Regions from separate parts of the Cellvibrio sp. pealriver genome, predicted to be linked through region 2. Evidence: predicted binding sites of a transcription regulator. Region 2 holds the regulator's gene; each other region holds the start of a gene.

What was found. The regulator sigma-54, encoded in region 2, starts transcription at its own class of promoters, with help from an activator protein. The targets are predictions, from matches to a motif close to TGGCACANNNNTTGCNNT.
Region 1: a site for sigma-54 is predicted at 5,012-5,029, ahead of xdp1 (exosortase-dependent surface protein XDP1). Genes of this name have one in related genera too.
Region 3: a site for sigma-54 is predicted at 1,363-1,380, ahead of flgA (flagellar basal body P-ring formation chaperone FlgA). Genes of this name have one in related genera too.

The regions. Positions count from the first base shown of each region.
Region 1 covers NZ_KQ236688.1:4,138,344-4,145,183, forward strand. The annotation lists gene VC28_RS17990 (type 2 periplasmic-binding domain-containing protein) at 8-820, opposite strand; gene VC28_RS17995 (PA14 domain-containing protein) at 1,173-1,736, opposite strand; gene VC28_RS18000 (phospholipid carrier-dependent glycosyltransferase) at 1,739-3,253, opposite strand; gene VC28_RS18005 (ThuA domain-containing protein) at 3,290-4,063, opposite strand; gene xdp1 (exosortase-dependent surface protein XDP1) at 4,211-4,942, opposite strand; gene VC28_RS18015 (cation:proton antiporter) at 5,221-6,498, opposite strand; gene VC28_RS18020 (hydrogen peroxide-inducible genes activator) at 6,721-6,840, shown strand, end outside.
Region 2 covers NZ_KQ236688.1:2,387,467-2,394,306, reverse strand. The annotation lists gene rapZ (RNase adapter RapZ) at 1-801, opposite strand, end outside; gene ptsN (PTS IIA-like nitrogen regulatory protein PtsN) at 813-1,262, opposite strand; gene hpf (ribosome hibernation-promoting factor, HPF/YfiA family) at 1,357-1,647, opposite strand; gene VC28_RS10410 (RNA polymerase factor sigma-54) at 1,782-3,446, opposite strand; gene lptB (LPS export ABC transporter ATP-binding protein) at 3,651-4,376, opposite strand; gene lptA (lipopolysaccharide transport periplasmic protein LptA) at 4,376-4,864, opposite strand; gene lptC (LPS export ABC transporter periplasmic protein LptC) at 4,911-5,522, opposite strand; gene VC28_RS10390 (KdsC family phosphatase) at 5,519-6,076, opposite strand; gene VC28_RS10385 (KpsF/GutQ family sugar-phosphate isomerase) at 6,113-6,840, opposite strand, start outside.
Region 3 covers NZ_KQ236688.1:1,154,130-1,160,969, reverse strand. The annotation lists gene VC28_RS04860 (CheR family methyltransferase) at 1-290, opposite strand, end outside; gene VC28_RS04855 (chemotaxis protein CheV) at 345-1,301, opposite strand; gene flgA (flagellar basal body P-ring formation chaperone FlgA) at 1,482-2,240, shown strand; gene flgM (flagellar biosynthesis anti-sigma factor FlgM) at 2,413-2,727, shown strand; gene VC28_RS04840 (flagella synthesis protein FlgN) at 2,859-3,335, shown strand; tRNA gene VC28_RS04835 (tRNA-Arg) at 3,386-3,461, shown strand; gene VC28_RS04830 (16S rRNA (uracil(1498)-N(3))-methyltransferase) at 3,556-4,266, shown strand; gene VC28_RS04825 (putative bifunctional diguanylate cyclase/phosphodiesterase) at 4,279-6,720, opposite strand.

The sequences.
Region 1 (6,840 bases), 1.8 Mb from region 2:
TAGTGGATTAATCATCGTAATGATTAAGGGTGTTCAGGCGCAGTACCCGGCGGTTGGGGTTGTGTATTTCTTTATAGCCTTGTTCAAATCCGGGGGTGCTAAAAAATAATTGTTCGAAGCTGCCATCTTCAATGGCTATTTGTAGACCTCGTTCGATTCGCTCTGCCAGGCGAGTATTTTTTTTGTTCACGAAAAAATAAATCGGTGCGGGGTAGTGAAACATCAGGGTGTCTTCAATGATAAATCCTTTGTCTGCATGGGCTTTTTGTTCTGTCCATACTTCATAAACGCCACGAGGGAAGTAATCAAAGCGTTTGCGTTGCAACATGGTAAATAATAATTCGTAGTGCGCTGATGTAACCACGGGTAATCCATTGGTTTGTAGTATTGCCGTATCTGGCCAGACACTGCCCGAACCGGCATTAAATTTTTTCAAATCTTCCAATGTGGTTACAGCACGAAATTTTTCTTTGTCTTCCTGACGGATTAAAAAAACACGATAACTATTCATGCCGCGCAGCAGGGATATTTTGACGGGGAGTAACTTTTTTTCCCGTTCTTCATCAATCATGGTCCAGGTGACATCAATAATTCCGTCATCCCTGCTCACCTCAGCGATATAACGCTGGTTGCTGAGAATGCGTTTAAGCCGTTCCAGCTTGTAGGGGCCGTGAGTGTCGCGGGTTTTTTCCAGCGCTAATTCCAGTAGTTTATAGAAGTAAATTTCGTGAGCCTGGGCGGTCACTTCCAGTGGCTGGGTGACGATATGAAGAGGTGCTTCGTCTGCGGCAAGCTCCGCTGTAATTGCAGGTGCTGTCATCGCAGATGAGCTGAAGCCCAATAGCAATAGCGTGCAATAGCGCCATGACGTGCAATAAAGCCGTGATAGGCAATAACGCCATGAAAAGTTACACAATATGTGGCCAGGTATCATTTTATTTATTGAGAGGTCGTTTTATTGGCAGCCAGATTGAAGGCTGTTGGCACATTGCCGGCACAGGTTTTTACAGGTCTTGCAGTTGAGTATAGCTGCTATTTGCGCCCTGTGGTTTGCGTTGAATGCTGTGGAGAAAGCCGCCTCGGGTATAAAGAAATGATGTCTATAAATAACGGCTATAAACAACAACGCCTGCATATGCAGGCGTTGTTGTGGGGGTTTTTCTTGATGTGCGTTAGAACGTAATAGCGCTGGAATCCTCGCCAAACCAATGAGGTTTCTCATCGCCGCGCGCATATTCCACGGTAAAGCCTGAGTTACCAAAGCCCTGGAAGTAGGAGATGTTTACTTGGTGCTGGCCTTTGCTTAAATGGATCATGCAGGGCTGTACCGAGTAGGGGCGATCCCCCAAGTGTTCGCACACCAGTTTTCCATCAATGCTGAGTGAGAAGCCATCATCACTGCCCATCAAGAAGCGATAGTTATCTGCTTCATTCACGGTAATGGTGTGATTAACATCGACAAAAAAATCATCGCTGTACGTCGCAACATTACCTAATTTTGGGTGGCTGAAACGGTTGCTATCGATCAGGTTGAGTTTGTCCACCATCACTTCGCGCGTGAATTCAATATCGCGCGGTTGGTAAATGTTGCCGATGGATACACGATTTTTGCTGATTACCAATTTGACGACCGGATCGACACTTACTGGGGTGATGCGCACCAGAATAATAATCGTGACCAGTGCAATCAGCGCAGTGAAAATACTATTTTTATTAATAAGCTGTTGGATATTCATGATTATCTCACCACCTGCAATTTCCAGAAGCTATACCAGTTGCGCAATTCAAATTGGTCTTCGGTCAAACCAAATCCATAAGTAAAGGGGGAGAAGAATGCGAACACTGCAATCACAAGCAGTGCAAACAAGCTGGCGTTAATGATGGTGTGTTTATTGTTGGCGATGACGTCGTCGCGATAAATGTAAGTAAATACCAATGCAAGATTAATTGCGCCGAATAACAATGCCATTAAATAGTGGTAGAGATACATTACCCGTTCAATTTGTAGTATCGACAGCATGTAAATGATGTACAAACTGGTGAATGCGCAAATCCAATAAAACAGTTTTTCATCTTTAATCGGATTGCCATACACATAGCGGCCGATAATCAGACCAGCCGATAAAATAATGCCGCCAATTACCGAGAACCAGACAATAGGATTACCAATCAAGTATTTGTATTTGGTAACGGTTTTGCCGTCGATCACTTCGCGATCCCAACGGTAGCTGATGGTTTTGCTGCTCAATGGCCAGTTCATCACGTAACTGCCATTTTCATCGGGTTTGCATTCATCCAAACGCGGTACGCCGTCTGCGTACTCCGACATGTATTTCCAGTTGTCGCGCATCCCCAATGAAAACGTTTTGAGTGACCAGGTATCGCCCATGCGAATTTGATTAAGGTATTCGGGGGATGCTTTATAGGTGCGCTCTTGATATACCTTTTCACCCAAGCCGATATGCACGTAAAACACGCCCAAAAATACCAGTGCAACAGGCACTACCGCCGCAGGCACTGTTACCGCAAGGCGCTTTGTGAGCGCTAACCAATTCCAGCGCTTGATGTTGCTCCATTGGTCAACGCCGTACAGCATCACAAACAGCACCAATAAAATGGCGGCCGTCACTTTGACGCTGGTACCTAATCCAATCAACACGCCGAGCAATGCGTATTGCTTCCAGGTGATGGGTATCTGGTGATTGATATGGCGAGTGATAGCGCGGGTGAAGTAATACAGCGCGGCAAGTACAAAAAATAACTGGATGCCGTCCAAGTGCACGGCGCGGGAATGGATCACCAATGCATTATCAAAAATCACCAGGCTCGTGAATGCAGCCGCAAGCCAGGCGCGTTGGGTAATGCAGTTGAGAATGCCGTAAAAAAACAACACCGATAGCGCCATCATCACCGTTGACGGCCAGCGAAATCCTTTATACGTCATCTCGGGTGGTGCGTTATCACCGGTGAGATAATCCGTTTCCAGCAATTTGGTTTTATTGACGCTTTCATTACCGCCAAACAATGACTCACCCACCGCCATCAGCATTTTGCCGAGGGGTGGGTGAGGCTCCATATACATCACGTTATCAATATATTTTTGCGCATTGGGAACGTGATAGTTTTCATCCCAGAACATCGCTTGTGGCGAGCCATAAAAAGGAAAATAAACTCCCAGCGAAATGACCAGAATGACAGCTGGATAAATAAATTGCGCGTATTTCTTTAAGAAGCTCTGTAAGAAAATTTTCATAATGTTATTGGTTATGGTTGATGTTGTTGTGAATTTTTATTTTTTGCGCAAACCCTTTCCGGTCGCTGCCCAGTAAAGCCCGCCATAAATGTGCTCAAGGAATAGGGCATCACTGTAAGTGGCAGGCATGTGCCCCAGTGCAGTGTAAAACGCACGTCCGCCATCGTAATTGTGATACCAGGCGATAGGGTGGAATTTGCCCATGCCATTACTTTTTTTGCTGCCCCAATCTGCTGCGGGATTAAAGGTTTGTTCATCGACAGTCAAAATATAGTTGAGGCCTTTGGTGCGTTCTGCACCGAATTCATACCATTCATCAGTCCACCAAAAACGGTCGGGCATGCGTTCGAGCCCGGGAAATTTACGGTCGGTAACGGAGAGCTCTGCGGTTTGGATTTCAGGGTGAATATGGAAGGTGCGCCCCACCATTTTGGTGTACCACTCCCAATCGTATTCAGTGTCTGATGCGCTGTGTATGCCAACAAACCCTTTGCCTGCACGAATGAAGCGCTCCATTGCAGCTTGTTGCTCATCGTTGAGGATATCGCCGGTGGTTAACAGGAATATGATGGCGTGATATTGCGTGAGTTTTTCATCGCTGAAGATGGAGGCATCTTCATGCCAGTCCACGGCGAAGTGGTGGCGAACTGCCAATTGGCGGATGGCATCAACACCTTCATTAATGGATTGGTGGTGAAAGCCATTGGTTTTAGTAAATAGAAGCACTTTGAATTGCTGTGCATGGGCGCTGAGACAGGTGAGGCTGAGTGCGCAGATAAACGCCAGGGATAATGCGATCCGGTTAAGCATGTTATTTCCTCGCTGATGGTTTGTTATTGTGTCCCTGTAGTCATCGGCTCATTCCATAGTCGGCCGTCATCATAAGCGATACAAATATATAGGCAATAAAAAAGGGCGCTGTGTGCGCCCTTTAGTGAATCGATTGGTGAGCCTGAATTAAGCTGAACGACGACGCGCAACAACCAAGCCTACCAAGCCTAACATCAACAGGATCAGTGAGTTTGCCTCGGGAACTTTTACTGTTTTCGCTTCAAACGTGACTGATTTGAGTTTGAAGTAGTCATTTTTTTGAGTCAGTTTATTGGATTGGGTTGGTGCACCAAACGCCGCGTTGTAAGCACCCACCAGCCAGTACTGGGACTGTATATCCGCTGGATTCACCGCGAAACTGCCACTGCCGTTGCGATTGTAGTTACCTACAACACTCCAGCCGTTACTCAACAATGTTGCCCAGTTGTTGCCGAGGCCAGCCAAGCTTCCGGAGAAGGGAGTTGCACCGGTATAAGCAAGAACAGACACATCAGCATCGGTTTGTGCCCAGCCAATCGCCAAGCCGCTTACATCAACGATTTTGCTAAATGAAAACAACACGGCATCATAGTCGCCCTTGGAGTTGTCAATTGCATGCTCGGGGCTACTGGCATTTTCTACTCCGATGCCAGAGCCTGACCATCTGCCGATCTTATCCTGCACGATGTTTTTGCTACCGCTGGAGCTATTAGACCAGCCGGTTACAGTGAGGTTTGCTTCGGTAGAGGTGTAGCTAAATGACCACACGTTCGTTGAGGTATTCGGTGCGAGGTTAATGGTCACCGGTAATGCAACCGCGTTCATAGCGAAGCCAGTGCTTAATGCGATTCCTGCAATAAACGATTTAATGGATGGCATGATGTGTTGAGTCCAATAGATTTGAGTGAGTGACATTTATGACTGTTAACAGTCGTTTACTATCGGCGAATAGCAAATTGTGCGCCATGTCTCATAACTTGTTGATTATCCATCTGTAGTTGATTTTGATGAAAAATGATCGAAATAGTTATGTCAGATTTTTCGACAATATATGTACCTATATTAGATACAAAAAAGCCCGAACGAGTCGGGCTGAAAGGGCATAACGCACGGTAAGGAGAGCTAATGCAATATCAAACGGTTTGGGGTTTTGCGGGTTACTGTGTTTCTTCTGCGCCAACTGCGGCAAGTTCACCCGTTTCACGAGCGCGTTTACCGTAGACGAGCTCAAAGAGTGGTGATGCCATCAAAGTGGTAACAATCGCCATCAGCACCATTATGGAAAAAAGTGCCGGGCCAATAACGCCGGCTTGCAAGCCAATATTGATAATAATCAGCTCCATCAAGCCGCGCGCATTCATCAGTGCGCCAATCCCCATCGCTGTACGGTTGTCAGCACCGCACAGGCGGGCTGCCCCCCAGCAGGCAACGCCTTTGGCGAGGATCGAACCCACTAAAATTACCGCTGCAATCGCCAGCAGCTCCATGTTGTTAACCATAGTGAGTTGGGTATTAAGGCCTGAGTAAGTAAAGAAGATTGGGATCAGCGCGATTACGACGAAGGGCTCCAGTTGGCGTTTGACTTCTTGCGTCAGTTTACCGCGCGGCATAATCGCGCCGAGTAAGAATCCACCAAACACAGCATGCAGGCCAATCGCGTCCGCGGTAAAAGCGGACAACATAAAACACATCAAAACGATAGCGAGTAATGTTGGGCTGAGCGTTTGCTGTTTTTCTGCAGCGCGCGCTAGAGGTGCCAGTAGTTTGGGGGCAACCAGAATCATAAAGGTGGCGAAAATTATCCCCCCGATGATGGTTTTAATGGCCAACTCCGCACCCGCGCCAAATGTTGCCAATACAATCGCCAGCACACACCAAGCTCCTGCATCGTCAATTGCGCCCGCTGATAGTGACAAGGTACCGAGCTTGGTTTGGCTAAGGCCGCGCTCGTGGATAATCCGCGCCAGCATAGGGAAGGCGGTAATCGCAATGCATGCACCCATAAACAGGGTTGCACTGAAAGCGGTCGCTTTTTCAGAAAAGAGTCCGGGCACGCTCATCAGCCACGGAGTAATGGCAATCGCCACCAAAAACGGTGCTGCCATACCGGAGATGGAAACGGCAGCTGCACTTTTGAGATTGGCCTTGAAGTGATCGCCGCGAAAGCCAAGCCCCACCAAAAACATATACATGCCCACGCCCAGTTGTGCGCCTACATAAAGAACGCCTTTCATCTCGGTAGGGAAGATGGTTTTTTGGAGTTCCGGCATTAATAAGCCAAATAGTGATGGGCCGAGGATAACCCCGGCAATCATTTCCCCGACCACTTGGGGTTGGTGAAGGTATTTTTGTCCAATCCAGCCTACCAAACGGCAAACAGCAAGGATGACGAACATCTGTAGGAAAAACACTACGGAGAGTTGGGCAATTGACATGGCTACATCCAATTTTTATTGATTTAATCGTTGTTACTACTTGCCCAGCGCAAGGCAATTTGTGGCTGGATATTTAATGTGAGGCGCGCGCAGGGCGGCAACCGGAATGCCATAGACATTATCTATAGTGTTTGCGGAGCGATTTTTTTAGCGATAGGTTTTTGCCTTGCACGCAAGATATGTGCACACTGATAGCTGCTTTTCCTTTGGTGCCTTACCCCTATGACCCTTACCGAACTGCGTTACATCGTTGTCCTTGCCGAGGAGCAACATTTTGGCCGCACGGCTGAGCGCTGCCATGTGAGCCAGCCGACCTTGAGTATTGCGGTCAGAAAACTGGAA
Region 2 (6,840 bases):
CTTTTGCAGTCGCTCTGCCAGATAAACCGAGCGGTGCTGCCCGCCGGTACAGCCAATCGCAATCGTAATGTAGCTGCGGTTATTGGATTGATAGCGCGGTAACCAGCGCGTCAGGTAATGTTCGATGTCTTCATACATCTCCTTAACGGTTACCTGCTCCTCCAAAAATTCAATAACGTCAGGATCTTGCCCGGTTTGTGGCCGCAAAGTCGGTTTCCAATGCGGATTGGGCAGGCAGCGTGCATCAAATACCAGGTCGGCGTTTACTGGCACACCGTGTTTGAAACCGAAGGATTCAAACAAAATTGCCATGGTGGATTCGCTACGACCAACGACTCGTTCTTTGACCAGATCGCGCAATTCGTGAAGGTTTAAATGACTGGTGTCGATCACCTGATCCGCACAATCGCGGATGGGCTCCAATAATTGCTGCTCGGCATTAATTGCCTCTGCCAAACTGGTGTGTTTGTCAGACAGTGGATGCTTGCGCCGGGTTTCACTGAAGCGTTGGATCAATACCGATGGCTGTGAATCCAGGAAAAGTGTGCGAAAGGGCAGGTGTGCTTCCTTCAGAGTGCTGATCATCTGCGGGAACATGGCCAAGTCCTGCCAGGCATTGCGCACATCTATGCCAATCGCAAAGCGATGTTGGTCATCTTTGTGAATCTGGATTTGCGCAACGAGCGCAGGTAGCAGGCTGACGGGAAGGTTGTCGATACAGTTAAACCCCACATCCTCAAGAACATGGAGTGCTGTACTTTTGCCTGAACCTGAAAGGCCGCTGACAATTACCAGATGCATATTGAACCCGCTTACGTCATTAAGGCTGCTTGGAAGAGCGCTTCATTGCTGGATGCGGCGCGCAAACGCTGGCGGTAATCCGCATTATTCAGTGCTGCTGCCAGTGCTGCGAGGGTTTGCAGATGTTCGCTGTGCGCATCTTCCGGCACCAGCATGGCAAATAGAATATCGACAGGTTGGGAGTCGATTGCATCAAAGTCGATAGGATCGGCAAGGGTGATCAATGCGCCCACTGTGCCGCTACAGTTTTCAACACGACAATGTGGAATGGCGATCCCGTGACCAATACCTGTGGAGCCAAGTCGCTCGCGTCCAATTAACCGGCGGAACAATTCGTCAGCATCGATATCGGGAATGTCTTGGGCGATGGTGTTGGCAAGTAACTCCAGCGCGCGTTTTTTACTGCCACCGTCTACGCCGCAGAGTGTGCGGCCGGGGCTGATGAGGGATTGGATTTGCATAAAAAAGTGATGCTGGGCATCTCCCTGATCGATGGCGACTGGTGCCAAAGCAACCAGTGCGCATCATATGGTTAACGTCAGTGCACGCATCGCCCTAGCGATGGCTGCGCATTTTCTCTTTGTGTTTAATTAATTGGCGATCGAGCTTGTCGGCCAAGGCATCGATGGCAGCATATAAATCTTCATGAGTTGCATCGGCGAATAAATCTTTACCACTGACATGAATAGTGGCCTCTGCTTTTTGGATCAGTTTATCTACCGAGAGTATGACATGGGTACTCGTAATGCGGTCATGATGGTTGCTCAAGCGCTCCAGTTTGCTGGAAACGTAATCTCTCATTGAATCGGTAACTTCTACGTGATGACCGCTGATATTTATTTGCATAGATACTTCCTCTCGCTAGAAACAAAACGGTTACGGTTAGGTAACCTCGCATTACATCCATGAATTTTTTGTCCGAACTATTAAATGTACCTGAAACTTTTCAGTAAGTTCCCAATGTGATCATCTGCATCAGGTTAAATTGTTTTGCGCTCATTCGATGGTGGAATGTTGAGCGATTCGCGATATTTGGCAATAGTACGGCGCGCGACTTGTATACCTTGCTCGGCGAGCAAGTCGGTAATTTTGCTATCACTCAACGGTTTTTTTGGATTTTCCGCGCTGACCAGTTTTTTGATGATGGCGCGGATTGCTGTTGAAGAACATTCTCCGCCGCTGTCGGTACTGACATGGCTGGAGAAAAAGTATTTCAGCTCAAAAATACCCTGCGGGGTATGCATGTATTTTTGTGTGGTGACACGTGAAATAGTGGACTCGTGCATTTCTACAATTTCAGCAATATCGTGCAACACCAGCGGTTTCATCGCCTCAGGACCGTAATCCAGAAAGCCACGCTGTTTTTCAACAATACAACTTGCCACCTTGAGTAAGGTCTCGTTGCGGCTTTGCAAACTTTTCAGGAACCAACGGGCTTCCTGTAAATTGTCTTTGAGGAAGGTGTTGTCGCTGCTGGAGTCGGCACGCTTTACCATAGAGGCGTAATCAGCATTGATACGCAAACGCGGCGCAATATCCGGATTCAGCTCCACAATCCAGCGGCCATCGCGTTTTTCTACAAATACATCGGGCACAACATATTCGGTGTCGCCACTGGCAATAATATCGCCCGGACGCGGATTCAAACTCTGGATCAGGGCAATCGCCTGACTTAACTCAGCTTCCTTTAGCTTGGTGCGGCGCATCAATTGCCGGTAGTCGCGGCTGCCTAGCACCGGCAAATATTGTTTGACGATTAATTTTGCCGAATCAAGCAATGGCGTTTTTGGATCAAACTGCTGCAGTTGTACCAACAGGCATTCGGACAGGTTCTGGCTGCACACACCACATGGGTCAAATTGTTGCAAGAGTTTTTGTACGGCAACAACTTCGTCCAGTTCCAGGTCATCGAGATCGCTACCCATCCCTTCAAAGATTTCCTCGATACTGATGGAGAGCATGCCGCTGGGCTCCACTGCATCGATGATGGCCATAGCCAGAATGCGATCCCTGTCTGACATAGGGGTCAGGTTAAGTTGCCACATCAAATGATCGTAGAGGGAGTCAGTGGCAGCACGGCGGCTTTCAAAGTCGCTATCTTCGTTGTCGTAATTGCTGGAGCTGCTGCTGGATGAGGCTTGATAGACATCATCCCAGCTTGTATCCACGGGAAGGTCGCTGGGAATAGAGTCGCTCCAGTCACCGCTATCGGCGCTAAAACTTTCCCCTTCACCATAAACATCGGTATCGCCTATGGATTCACTTTCCCTGAAAGTGTCGCTTTCACCAAAACTATCGCTTTCATTGTAGTTATTGTCGTTGTTGTAACTATCAGCGTAGTTATCGGTGCTCGCGGAGAAATTGTCGCTGGCAGTAAACTCTGCGCTGTTATCGGTACCGCTTTCTGCTGCAATTTCCAGCTGGCGGTCATAATCCGCTTTGTCTTGTTCGCTGCCTTCGTAGTCACTGTTTTGCGTGGGAGAATCGAAGCTATCCTCAACCTCCAACATGGGGTTGGAATCGAGCGCTTCCTGGATCTCCTGTTGCAGATCCAGAGTTGATAGTTGTAACAAGCGGATTGCCTGTTGCAACTGTGGGGTCATGGTCAGCTGTTGGCCGAGTTTGAGCTGGAGAGATTGCTTCATTGTACGGACGACAAACCCTTAAACGCAGGATGAAAAACATCGGTATACGTGGAGTTTAGTCAGGGTTTGCGCCTCAAGCAACAAGCTTAAGCAAGCTTTATGCCTAATGTATAAAGAATGTTACTTGTCAAGTTGTTTGTGTGTGACTAAACGCGCAGGGAATGGGCAGTTTGTAACACCGGAAATCCCGTCTGAAAGTAGGGTTTAGAGGCGGAAATGCTCGCCCAGATACACTTCGCGCACTTTGTTATTGCTCAGCACAGTTTCAGCATCACCTTCGGCGATGATGTGCCCTTCACTGACGATATAAGCTGTTTCGCAGATATCCAGTGTTTCGCGCACATTGTGGTCGGTAATCAGTACGCCAATCCCACGGTCTTTCAAGTGACGGACAATCTCTTTGATGTCATTGACCGAAATAGGATCAACACCGGCGAAAGGTTCATCGAGCAGGATAAATTGCGGATCTGTCGCCAGTGCGCGGGCAATCTCCACGCGGCGGCGCTCACCGCCGGAGAGGGCCATACCCAGGCTATCGCGGATATGGGTGATATGAAATTCGTTGAGCAGTGATTCCAGTTTTTCATCACGCTGCTGGCGGTTGAGATCCTTACGGGTCTCAAGAATTGCCATGATGTTATCCGCCACGCTCAGCTTACGGAAAATAGACGCCTCTTGCGGGAGATAGCCAATACCTGCACGGGCGCGTCCATGAATGGGCAGTTGGGTTATATCTCGCTCGTCAATCAATACGGTGCCGTTATCGGCAGGCACCAAACCAGCGATCATATAAAAACAGGTGGTTTTTCCTGCGCCGTTGGGGCCAAGCAATCCGACGATGCTGCCACTTTCCACCGTGATGGATACATCAATAACCACTTTGCGTTTTTTGTAGCTTTTGGCGAGATGGCGTGCGTGCAAACTGGGCATTACTGCGCATCCTCGGCTTTTCCGGCTTTGGGTGGGATCACAATTTCGATGCGCTGCCCCTCACCGCCGCTACTGTTGTTGTTACCTGCGGCTTTCATTACTTCTTTGACTAAATCGTAATCAATGTGTGGGCCGCTCATTACCGCACCGTTTTGCTCAACAGAGGCATCTTCAATCAGTACCAGATGTTCATTGCTGGGGGTGTAGGTAATTTGCTTGGCGGCGGCAGTCACTATGCCTTGGTCTTTTTCCGGTTGTTGCTGAAAGCGTGCCGGATTGCCTGTTGCAATCATCTTTTCGACGCTGCTGTCGGGATTGGTGTGAATCACAATAGAATCGGCGGAAATGATAAGTGACCCTTGCTGGATTTTGACCGAGCCAGTGTAGGTCGCCACTCCGTTCTTCTGGTCTACCGTGAGGTTATCAGCAGAGCCGCGGATGGTTTCGTTTTTGTCGCTGGGTAATGCGAGGCTTGTGGTTGGGGACATTATTGCCGCCAACATGAGCGTCAAAGGAGATAACCAATAGCGTAATTTAGCGGGGATCATAAACTGCCTTAACCTGGGATCTTAACTGAAGCCGACTTTGCGCCAGGTCGGCATCCATACCTAGTGCATCTATCTGACCTTTGGCGCTGCGCATCTTAACAGCTTTGTCGGTTTCCGCGAATTGTTCACTGGCGCGCACTTGCAGCTCACTGGTGGTGATTTGTATCAAGCCCTGGGTGGGCGTTTGCTGTTGGATGAGCACGTTATCGAGCAGGCGGATCAATTCGCCGTTTGCCTCACTGCGCCCGGTATTGGCGGTAACTTGCCATGGCGCTTTGGTGTCTGTGTCGTAAAACATCATCATGGGCTGCTCAATCAATGTGTAATCCTGAGCCGATGCACCCTCTTGTTGCAGTTGAAAATGGGTTACCTGTGGCGTTGATAGCTGGTAGTGAAGCTTGCCGGTGTTATCAAATTCGCGTGTTTCCACTTCTTTCATGTAGATGTTGGGAAAGCTGCTTGGGTCATATTCATATCCAACCAGCTCTTCTTTTTGGCGCAGTGAAAATGCAAAAAAGCAGATCACCAGTACAAAAGCCAGTATCCAGGGACCGGGTACATATTGATGTACACGATACGCGCGGGTTAACAGGCTCATAGGGATGCATCTGCCAGATAAGGTGCAAGTGCGGTATCGAATGTACCTTGCGCCTTCATGATGAGGTCACAGGCTGCACGCACGGCACCTTCGCCGCCGCGTTCCCGGCTTTGCCAATGGGCGCGCTCAACCACGCTGGAGTGGGCATTTGCCACTGTCAGTGCGAGACCCGCGCGGGTCATAACGGCCAAGTCTGGCCAGTCATCTCCCATAAACGCGATCTGCTCAAGCGCTACAGGATGCTCCTGCAAAATGTCTTGTAGTGCCTCCCATTTGTCCTCGCGCCCTTGCACCAATATCGTTATCCCCAGATCGCTTGCGCGGCGGGCGACCAGATTGCTGGTGCGGCCAGTAATAATGCCGACTTTAACGCCGGTTTTTTGCAGTGCTTTGATGCCCTGTCCATCCAGTGTGCTGAACGATTTGAATTCTTCCCCTTGGTTGCCGAAGTAAAGACGCCCGTCGGTGAGTACTCCGTCCACATCCAGCAGCAACAGTTTGATGCGCGCAGCGCGTTCATGTAATTCGGTTTGGGTACAAAAATCGGGGTTCATTCAGGCGTGTCCAAGTGCAATGATTGGCTGGGTCAATCAAATAATGCCTGCACGCAGCAGGTCATTGATTTTTACGACACCGACAAGTTTTTTTTGTTCGTCGGTAATGAGTAAAACGTTAATTTTTGCTTGCTCCATTAACGCCAGCGCTTCTGCAGCCAGCGTGTTGTCGCGCAGCATTTTGGGGTTAGTGTTCATCAATTCACCCACTGTTGCAGTGCGGATATCAACACCTTTGTCGATACTACGGCGCAAATCACCATCGGTGAAAATACCGAGCAAATCATTACCTTCCATCACTGTCGTCATGCCAAAACCTTTGTCCGACATGACCATCAATGCGTCCAGCATGGGGGTGTGCGCAAACACACGGGGAATATCGTCGCCAGTGTGCATGACATCCGCGACACGCAACAACAATTTGCGCCCCAGTGCGCCGCCGGGATGAGAGAAGGCAAAATCTTCTGCAGTAAAACCGCGCGCTTCCAGCAATGCGATTGCCAGTGCATCCCCCATGACCAGCGTGGCAGTTGTACTGGATGTTGGTGCCAAGTCCAGAGGGCACGCCTCATGTAAAACGCTGATATCCAGATTGACTTCAGCCACTTCGCCCAGAGTCGATTGCGGATTGGCGGTCATGCTAATGATTTTGACACCGGCACGTTTCAGTAGTGGCAACAAAGTAACGACTTCACTGGAAGTGCCGGAGTAAGAGATCGCAAGCACTATGTCGTTTTTGGTGATCATTCCGAGATCGCCGTGGC
Region 3 (6,840 bases), 1.2 Mb from region 2:
TAGTTATCGCGAAACCAGAAGGTTTCATTGGTGGTCATTGAATCGATCACCTGATCTTTTAACTTACGGTTGAAACCTTGCTTTAAAACCCTGACCAGCTCACCAAAAGAAGCAATATTGTTTTCTTCCAGTATCCGGCGAATGCGGTTGGTTACCAAATATTGCTTGTTATCACCGAGCGAAATACCACAAGCGTCCTCAAGGAACTGGCGAAATTGGTCAAACTCTGCTTGGTCGAGATTGTCACGCCCTGGAGTTTTGCCAAAAGGAGAAGACTCTTTATTAATCATATATTCCCAATGTAAAACAGTTGCTACGCACTACCGGATCGCAGCAACACAAAATCACGCTTCTTCCGGCGGTAAAAGGCTTTCACCGGTAATTGCCAACACACGATCATTGACGCGCTTGGCTAGCTCATCCGGATGGAATTTTGCCAGGAAATCATCGGCACCCACTTTGCGCACCATCGCCTCATTGAATACACCACTGAGGGAGGTATGCAGAATGATATGCAGCTTTTTCAAATCCGGATGATTGCGCACCTCTGCCGTAAAGGTATAGCCATCCATTTCCGGCATTTCGATATCACAGATAATCATCACCAATTCGGCATAGGGATCTTTGCCATCCTTCAGCAAGTCCTGCAGATATTTAAAACCTTCGGCGCCGTCTTTCTTGAGCGTTGTTTTAATGCCCATCCCCTCTACCACACGCTGGATTTGTTTGCGCGCAATAGTGGAGTCATCGATGATCAGGACATGTTTCTGCACAACCCGGTCAGCAATGCCATCTTCAATCACACCCGCGCTCACCTCTTCGCGTGGCGGAGCAACTTCGGCAAGGATTTTCTCAACATCAATAATTTCCACTAACTGCCCATCCACTTGGGTAACAGCAGTCAGATAGTGTTCTTTACCGGCACCTTTGGGCGGCGGGTGAATATCGCCCCAATTCATATTGACGATACGCTCTACCGAACGCACCAAAAACCCCTGAGCGGTACGGTTATATTCAGTAATGATCACAAAGCAGCTCTCGATATCCGGCAGTTCACGCCGGCCGATAGCAAGGTTCATATCCATGATTGGCAGAGTGCCGCCGCGGATGTGCGCAACACCGCGCACAACCGAACTGCGCCCCGGGATCGCATTAAGCTGCGGGCACTGTAATACCTCTTTCACTTTAAAGACGTTAATACCGTATAACTGTTGCCCACCTAACCGGAACAACAACAATTCAAGACGGTTTTGCCCAACCAGCTGCGTGCGCTGATTGACGCTATCCATTACACCAGCCATGCAATTACCTCTTTTATTCTCAGTATTGCGGTTCCCGATGAGCCGAACGGCAACAAATTTACGGCACACTATTTGCTTTGATACCTGTAAAGCAGTTTAGCGGCAAAAAAGCGTCAGACTTTAGTCACTCTTTGTTTTCAATCTGACACCCGGTTCTTACCCTTGAGGATAGGACAAAATATGGAACTTCCTAGTTTTTATAGAAGTTTTTATCGAACTTTGTTACGAAGCGTTTCGCGCCAGACCCACGGCACAATTGCCGCATGGGTCATTTTGTCTTTCTACTCGATTAATCTCGCTGCGGCACCCGTTTATCCACTGCATCAACTGAAACAAGATGTTGCCCAATTCCTTGCGAAAACCTACTCAACTACTCCACATGAACGCATTGATATCAATGTAAGTAATCTCGATAACCGCTTGCGCCTCGCCCGATGTGAATCCACACCTGCCTTCACCCTTCAGGATAGTACCGGCAATGGCGGCAACATCAGTGTCAAAGCGGAATGCGAAAGCGGCAAAAAATGGTCGGTTCATATACCGGCACAAGTGAGCATCTACCGGGAAATACCGGTTGCACAAGGCAGCATCGCCCGTGGCGAATTAATTAATCAAAGCCACGTAGCTACACACCTCGTCAATATCAGCAGTATCAGACAAGCATTTTTGGTAACAACTGACGACATTATTGGTAAACAAGCCAAGCGCAATATCAGCCAGGGTGAACCCTTCAAAACGGCGCTTCTGGATGCTCCAACAGTTGTCAAACGCGGTGAACTTGTGAGCCTGGAGTCACTCGCTGGCAGTATCAAAGTCAGTAGCGCCGGTACTGCCATGGCAGATGGCCGTGTGGGACAAAAGATCAGAGTCCGTAATAACTCATCCGAGCGGATTATCAGCGGTATCGTGGTTAGCCAAGGGACTGTGCGGACGTTTTAAGTGAATGTTTTATTAAATTAGTGCGAATAATTGCTAAAGTTAGGCAGGGTTTGGTCGATAACCAGATCAGAGAGTCTAAAACTCTCGCCTGTCACGTATAGCAACCGCGACATTACTGATGTTAATCGCTACTACTGGTTTTTAGGCCAAGGGTAGCAATAGGGGAAACAAAATGAACCTTAACACCAACAACAATCTGGATTCTGTCGGCACCAAAGGTGCTCGCAGCAAGCCCGCAGCTCCGGCACCAGAAGCAAAAACCCAAGCTTCCAGCCCTACTCCTGCTGCGCCCAGCGCGAGTGATCAGGTTGTACTGAGTCAGGAAGCCCAAAACCTGGGTCGCCTGCAAACCAAAATCAACAGCGCACCCGATGTCGATATGGATAAGGTTGCCGAAATCAGACGCGCCATTGCTGAAGGTCGTTTTGAAATTAATCCTGAGCGCATTGCTGAAAATATGCTCAACCAAGAGGATCTGCTGGGCTAACACGCCCGGAGTAGCGGCGAAGGCACTTGAAAAAAGCGTATCCCCGACGCTTTTCTTATCTGTCTCCACCGGTTTTGCGCCACCCAATTTGCACCCGCAAATTTGTACCATCACAAAATGAAGAGGTTGCTATGTCTCTCGATATCAATGCACTGCGCCAGATGATTGCGCAGGATGCCGCTGCTGTTTCACAACTCAAACAATTACTTGTGGATGAACGCAACCTGCTCGAACAACGCAAATTGAATGAACTGCAGCAGATTGTTGACCAAAAAATTGTGCTTGTTGATCAGCTCAATACCAATGCCAAACAACGCCAACAAATATTGAACACGCTTGGATTACCTACCAATGCCAACGGCTGGGATTTATTTCTGCAACGCAACGCCGCAACACTATCCTTGCGCGATGAATGGAAACTGGTCATCAGTGAATTTGAAGATTGCCAAAAAATGAATGACATTAACGGCAAACTGGTTGGACGCACCCAACAAACAGTGAATCATCTGCTGGGGCTTTTGCGCGGCAAAGGCACTGCACCATCACTTTATAATGCGCAAGGTGCAAAAACCCAATACTCCTCGTCCTATACTGTCGCCAAGGCTTAATGTTTTTCGCCTAACCCTATATAATCCGCGCCGCACAGCATGTGCGGTGCGTCCCTGTAGTTTAATTGGATAGAACGTATGCCTCCTAAGCGTATGATGTGGGTTCGATTCCCGCCGGGGACGCCATTCAATTCCAGACTTTTCTTTTCCATAGCGTCACAGTAAACACTCTTGGCAAATACTGCCGGATGCTTGTTGTCACTTACCTCTGCTATTGCGTATGAACTTGATCCTACTCACACAGGGCGATCTACTATCACCCACCCAAGCAGTCATTCGCGATGCACGGCGGCTTTCTCATATCCGCGAAATACACGGCGCTACAACAGGTGAGACGTATAAAGTAGGAATGCTAAATGGGCTCATTGGCAAAGGAACACTGCTCAGTATCTCTGCGACAGAAGTAGTGCTGGAGTTAGAGGTAACACAAGCACCACCACCACCACTGCCATTAACATTAATATTGGGATTACCGCGCCCAAAAATGTTACGCCGTATATTCCAAACCATATCGACGTTAGGCGTGAAAGAACTTCATCTGATTAACTCGTATCGCGTCGAAAAAAGTTATTGGCAAACGCCATTCCTGGAACCAGAAGCAATTCACGAACAATTGATTTTAGGTTTGGAACAAGGATGCGATACGCAATTGCCCAAGGTGCATTTACACAAGCGCTTTAAACCGTTTGTGGAAGACGATTTGCCAGGCATTATTGCAGGCACGACTGCGTTGGTTGCGCACCCCTATACCGAAACAGAATGCCCGCGCTCCATTGATTACTCACTGAGCCTTGCAGTAGGACCTGAAGGTGGTTTTATTGATTATGAGATTGAGTTACTGAAAAAAATCGGGTTTGATGCAGTTCATTTAGGCGAAAGGATCATGCGTGTAGAAACTGCGGTGCCTTATTTACTCGGCAGATTATTTTAATTGCCTATTGTGTTATTTATCGCGCGTTAAAATTTCCTCAAATGCTTCCAAAGGAACGGCTTGGCTAGACAAGTAACCTTGATAATAATCGCAACCATAGGATTTCAAAATCGCCAGCTGCTCTGCTTCTTCAACACCTTCAGCAACCAGCTCCATATCCAACAAGCGCCCCATGGTAATAATAGTTTCCACCAGCACACGGTCGTTGCGGTCATCGATAATATCGCGCACAAATCCTTTATCGATTTTCAATGTAGTCACAGGCAAACGCTTGAGATAACTGATAGAAGAATAGCCAGTACCAAAATCATCCAATGAAAAACTAATGCCCCTTTCGCTCAATGTTGTCATCGTTTGGATGGCATCATCAACGCGCTGGATAACAATACCTTCTGTAATTTCCATATCCAGAGAGTCTGTAGGAATAGGATATTCTGCCAAGGTTGCGAGTACATCATCCGCAAACGCGGCGCGACGGAACTGGCGCGGGCTGATGTTGATGCTCATGCGCATACCGGGCCGCCACAAATCGGCTTGCTGCCATCTCACCAGAGTTTTGCATGCCGTCTCCAGCACCCATTGACCCACATCGATAATCATACCCGAGGTTTCCAATACCGGAATAAATTCGACGGGCGATATCATCCCTTTAGTGGGGTGATTCCAACGCAACAAAGCCTCTGCACCATCCACACGTCCGGTTTGGATATGGATTTTGGGCTGATAATATAGCTCGAATTGTGACTCTTCCAGCGCACGATGCAGATCGCCTTCCATCGTCAATTGGCGGCTGACTTTATCGGCCATTTCTTCGTTGAAAAATTCAATCGAGTCACGGCCTTTTTCTTTTACCTGATACATCGCCGTATCGGCATAGCGCAATAATTCATGCACTGAATTATTTTTGTCCGGATACACAACAACACCCACGCTGCAGGTCACACGCAACTCCATGTTGTCGTAGATATAAGGCTGGGAAATAATTGTGCGGATTTTTTCGCTGATCTCACCAGCACGCAAAGCGGCTGTTTCGATATTCTGGTCAAGCACCGTCAGTACCACAACGAATTCATCGCCACTTAAACGTGCCACCAAATCCTCTTCACGCACAGACTGTTGCAAGCGTTCGGAAACTACTTCCAACACCTTGTCGCCAACTGGATGCCCCAATGAATCGTTGATGGTTTTGAATTGGTCAAGGTCAATAAATAATACTGCCCCGAAATAACCATGGCGCTCTGCGCGGCGCAATTCGTGTTCCAATCGTTCCACTAATTGCAGGCGATTCGGCAAACCGGTGAGCGCATCGTGATGCGCCATGAATTCCATTTTTGCCTGCGCGTTTTTACGTTCGGTAATATCAACCGATACAATCAGAGCCACTTTTTCATCATAAAAAGCCAGCGGCATAATGTGCGTTTGTAAAAATAATTGCTTACCCGTTGCACTGACAAATCGCTCTTCAATGACATCAAGCTCTTCGTTACCGCGAATAACGCGATAATCATTAGCGAGCATGGTATCGATATCAAACACTGAATTTTTAAGCAATTGACGCACATGCAAATTACGCATTTGGTCAGGCGTGTAACCCAACTCGCTAGCCAGTGCTTTGTTGGCAAACAAATAATAACCAGCGATATTGCGCGCACCGATCATGACCGGCAGGTGATCAATAATTTGGCGTAAATGCTCTTCACTTTTGCGCAGTGCCAATTCCACTGCACGACGCTTGGCCAGTGACAGTTCAACAATATCCAACAATTGATTGGAGCTGGCGATGAGCTGCGCCAATTCATCTTTGCGATGGGGGGGCAAATGCGTGAGGCGATTAACGCCCGGATGATCGGGATTGATGTTATTAATTTCGCGGGACAAACGCACCAGTGGTTTGGTCAGCGTGTAATAGAACACCACAAAAAGCAGCAACACCAAAAACATATTGCGCAGTAATCCCGTCATCAATGCGGTTTTGGAGCGGTTGTAAAAACCTTCCAATGCCAAATCCATATCCACTGAAAAACGAATACTGCCGGACGTGCCGTCGCTGTAACCTGGCAATAATAAATTGGTGGTGTATTCGCGCGTGTTGTCAGTAATTTTATTGGTCAACCACCGCGTATTGACTTCCGGACGGGTGCTACTGCCCTGTGCCAATACGTTGCCCGTATCATCATAAATAACGACTTCATAAATAAAGCCGTAGCGCAACAACCCGTTTACGACCTCGTAAGCAAGTTCATCATCTAATGTGGATACCGAGCGGACAGCAGGTGGAGTCGCAACTTGGACAACGCGATCAATGAGGGTTTTGAGTTCTTTTTCCTGATTCAAAAAATCCAGATATAGCTGTACCGAACTCAATAAAAAGCTCAGAACGAATGCCAGAATAATGCCGATTTTGGCAAGCTGGAAAGAGATGCCGTTAAAAAAGGAAGGCGCTTTATCTCTCATTAACCTTGGGTTTCCGGGACTGTTCTCGTTTGTGGGTAGGCGTTATGTGAATGTGAGGCGGGCAAGCCCCGTACAGGCATTCTCGGCTTACTCAGGCCTGAGTATAGATCAAGAATATTC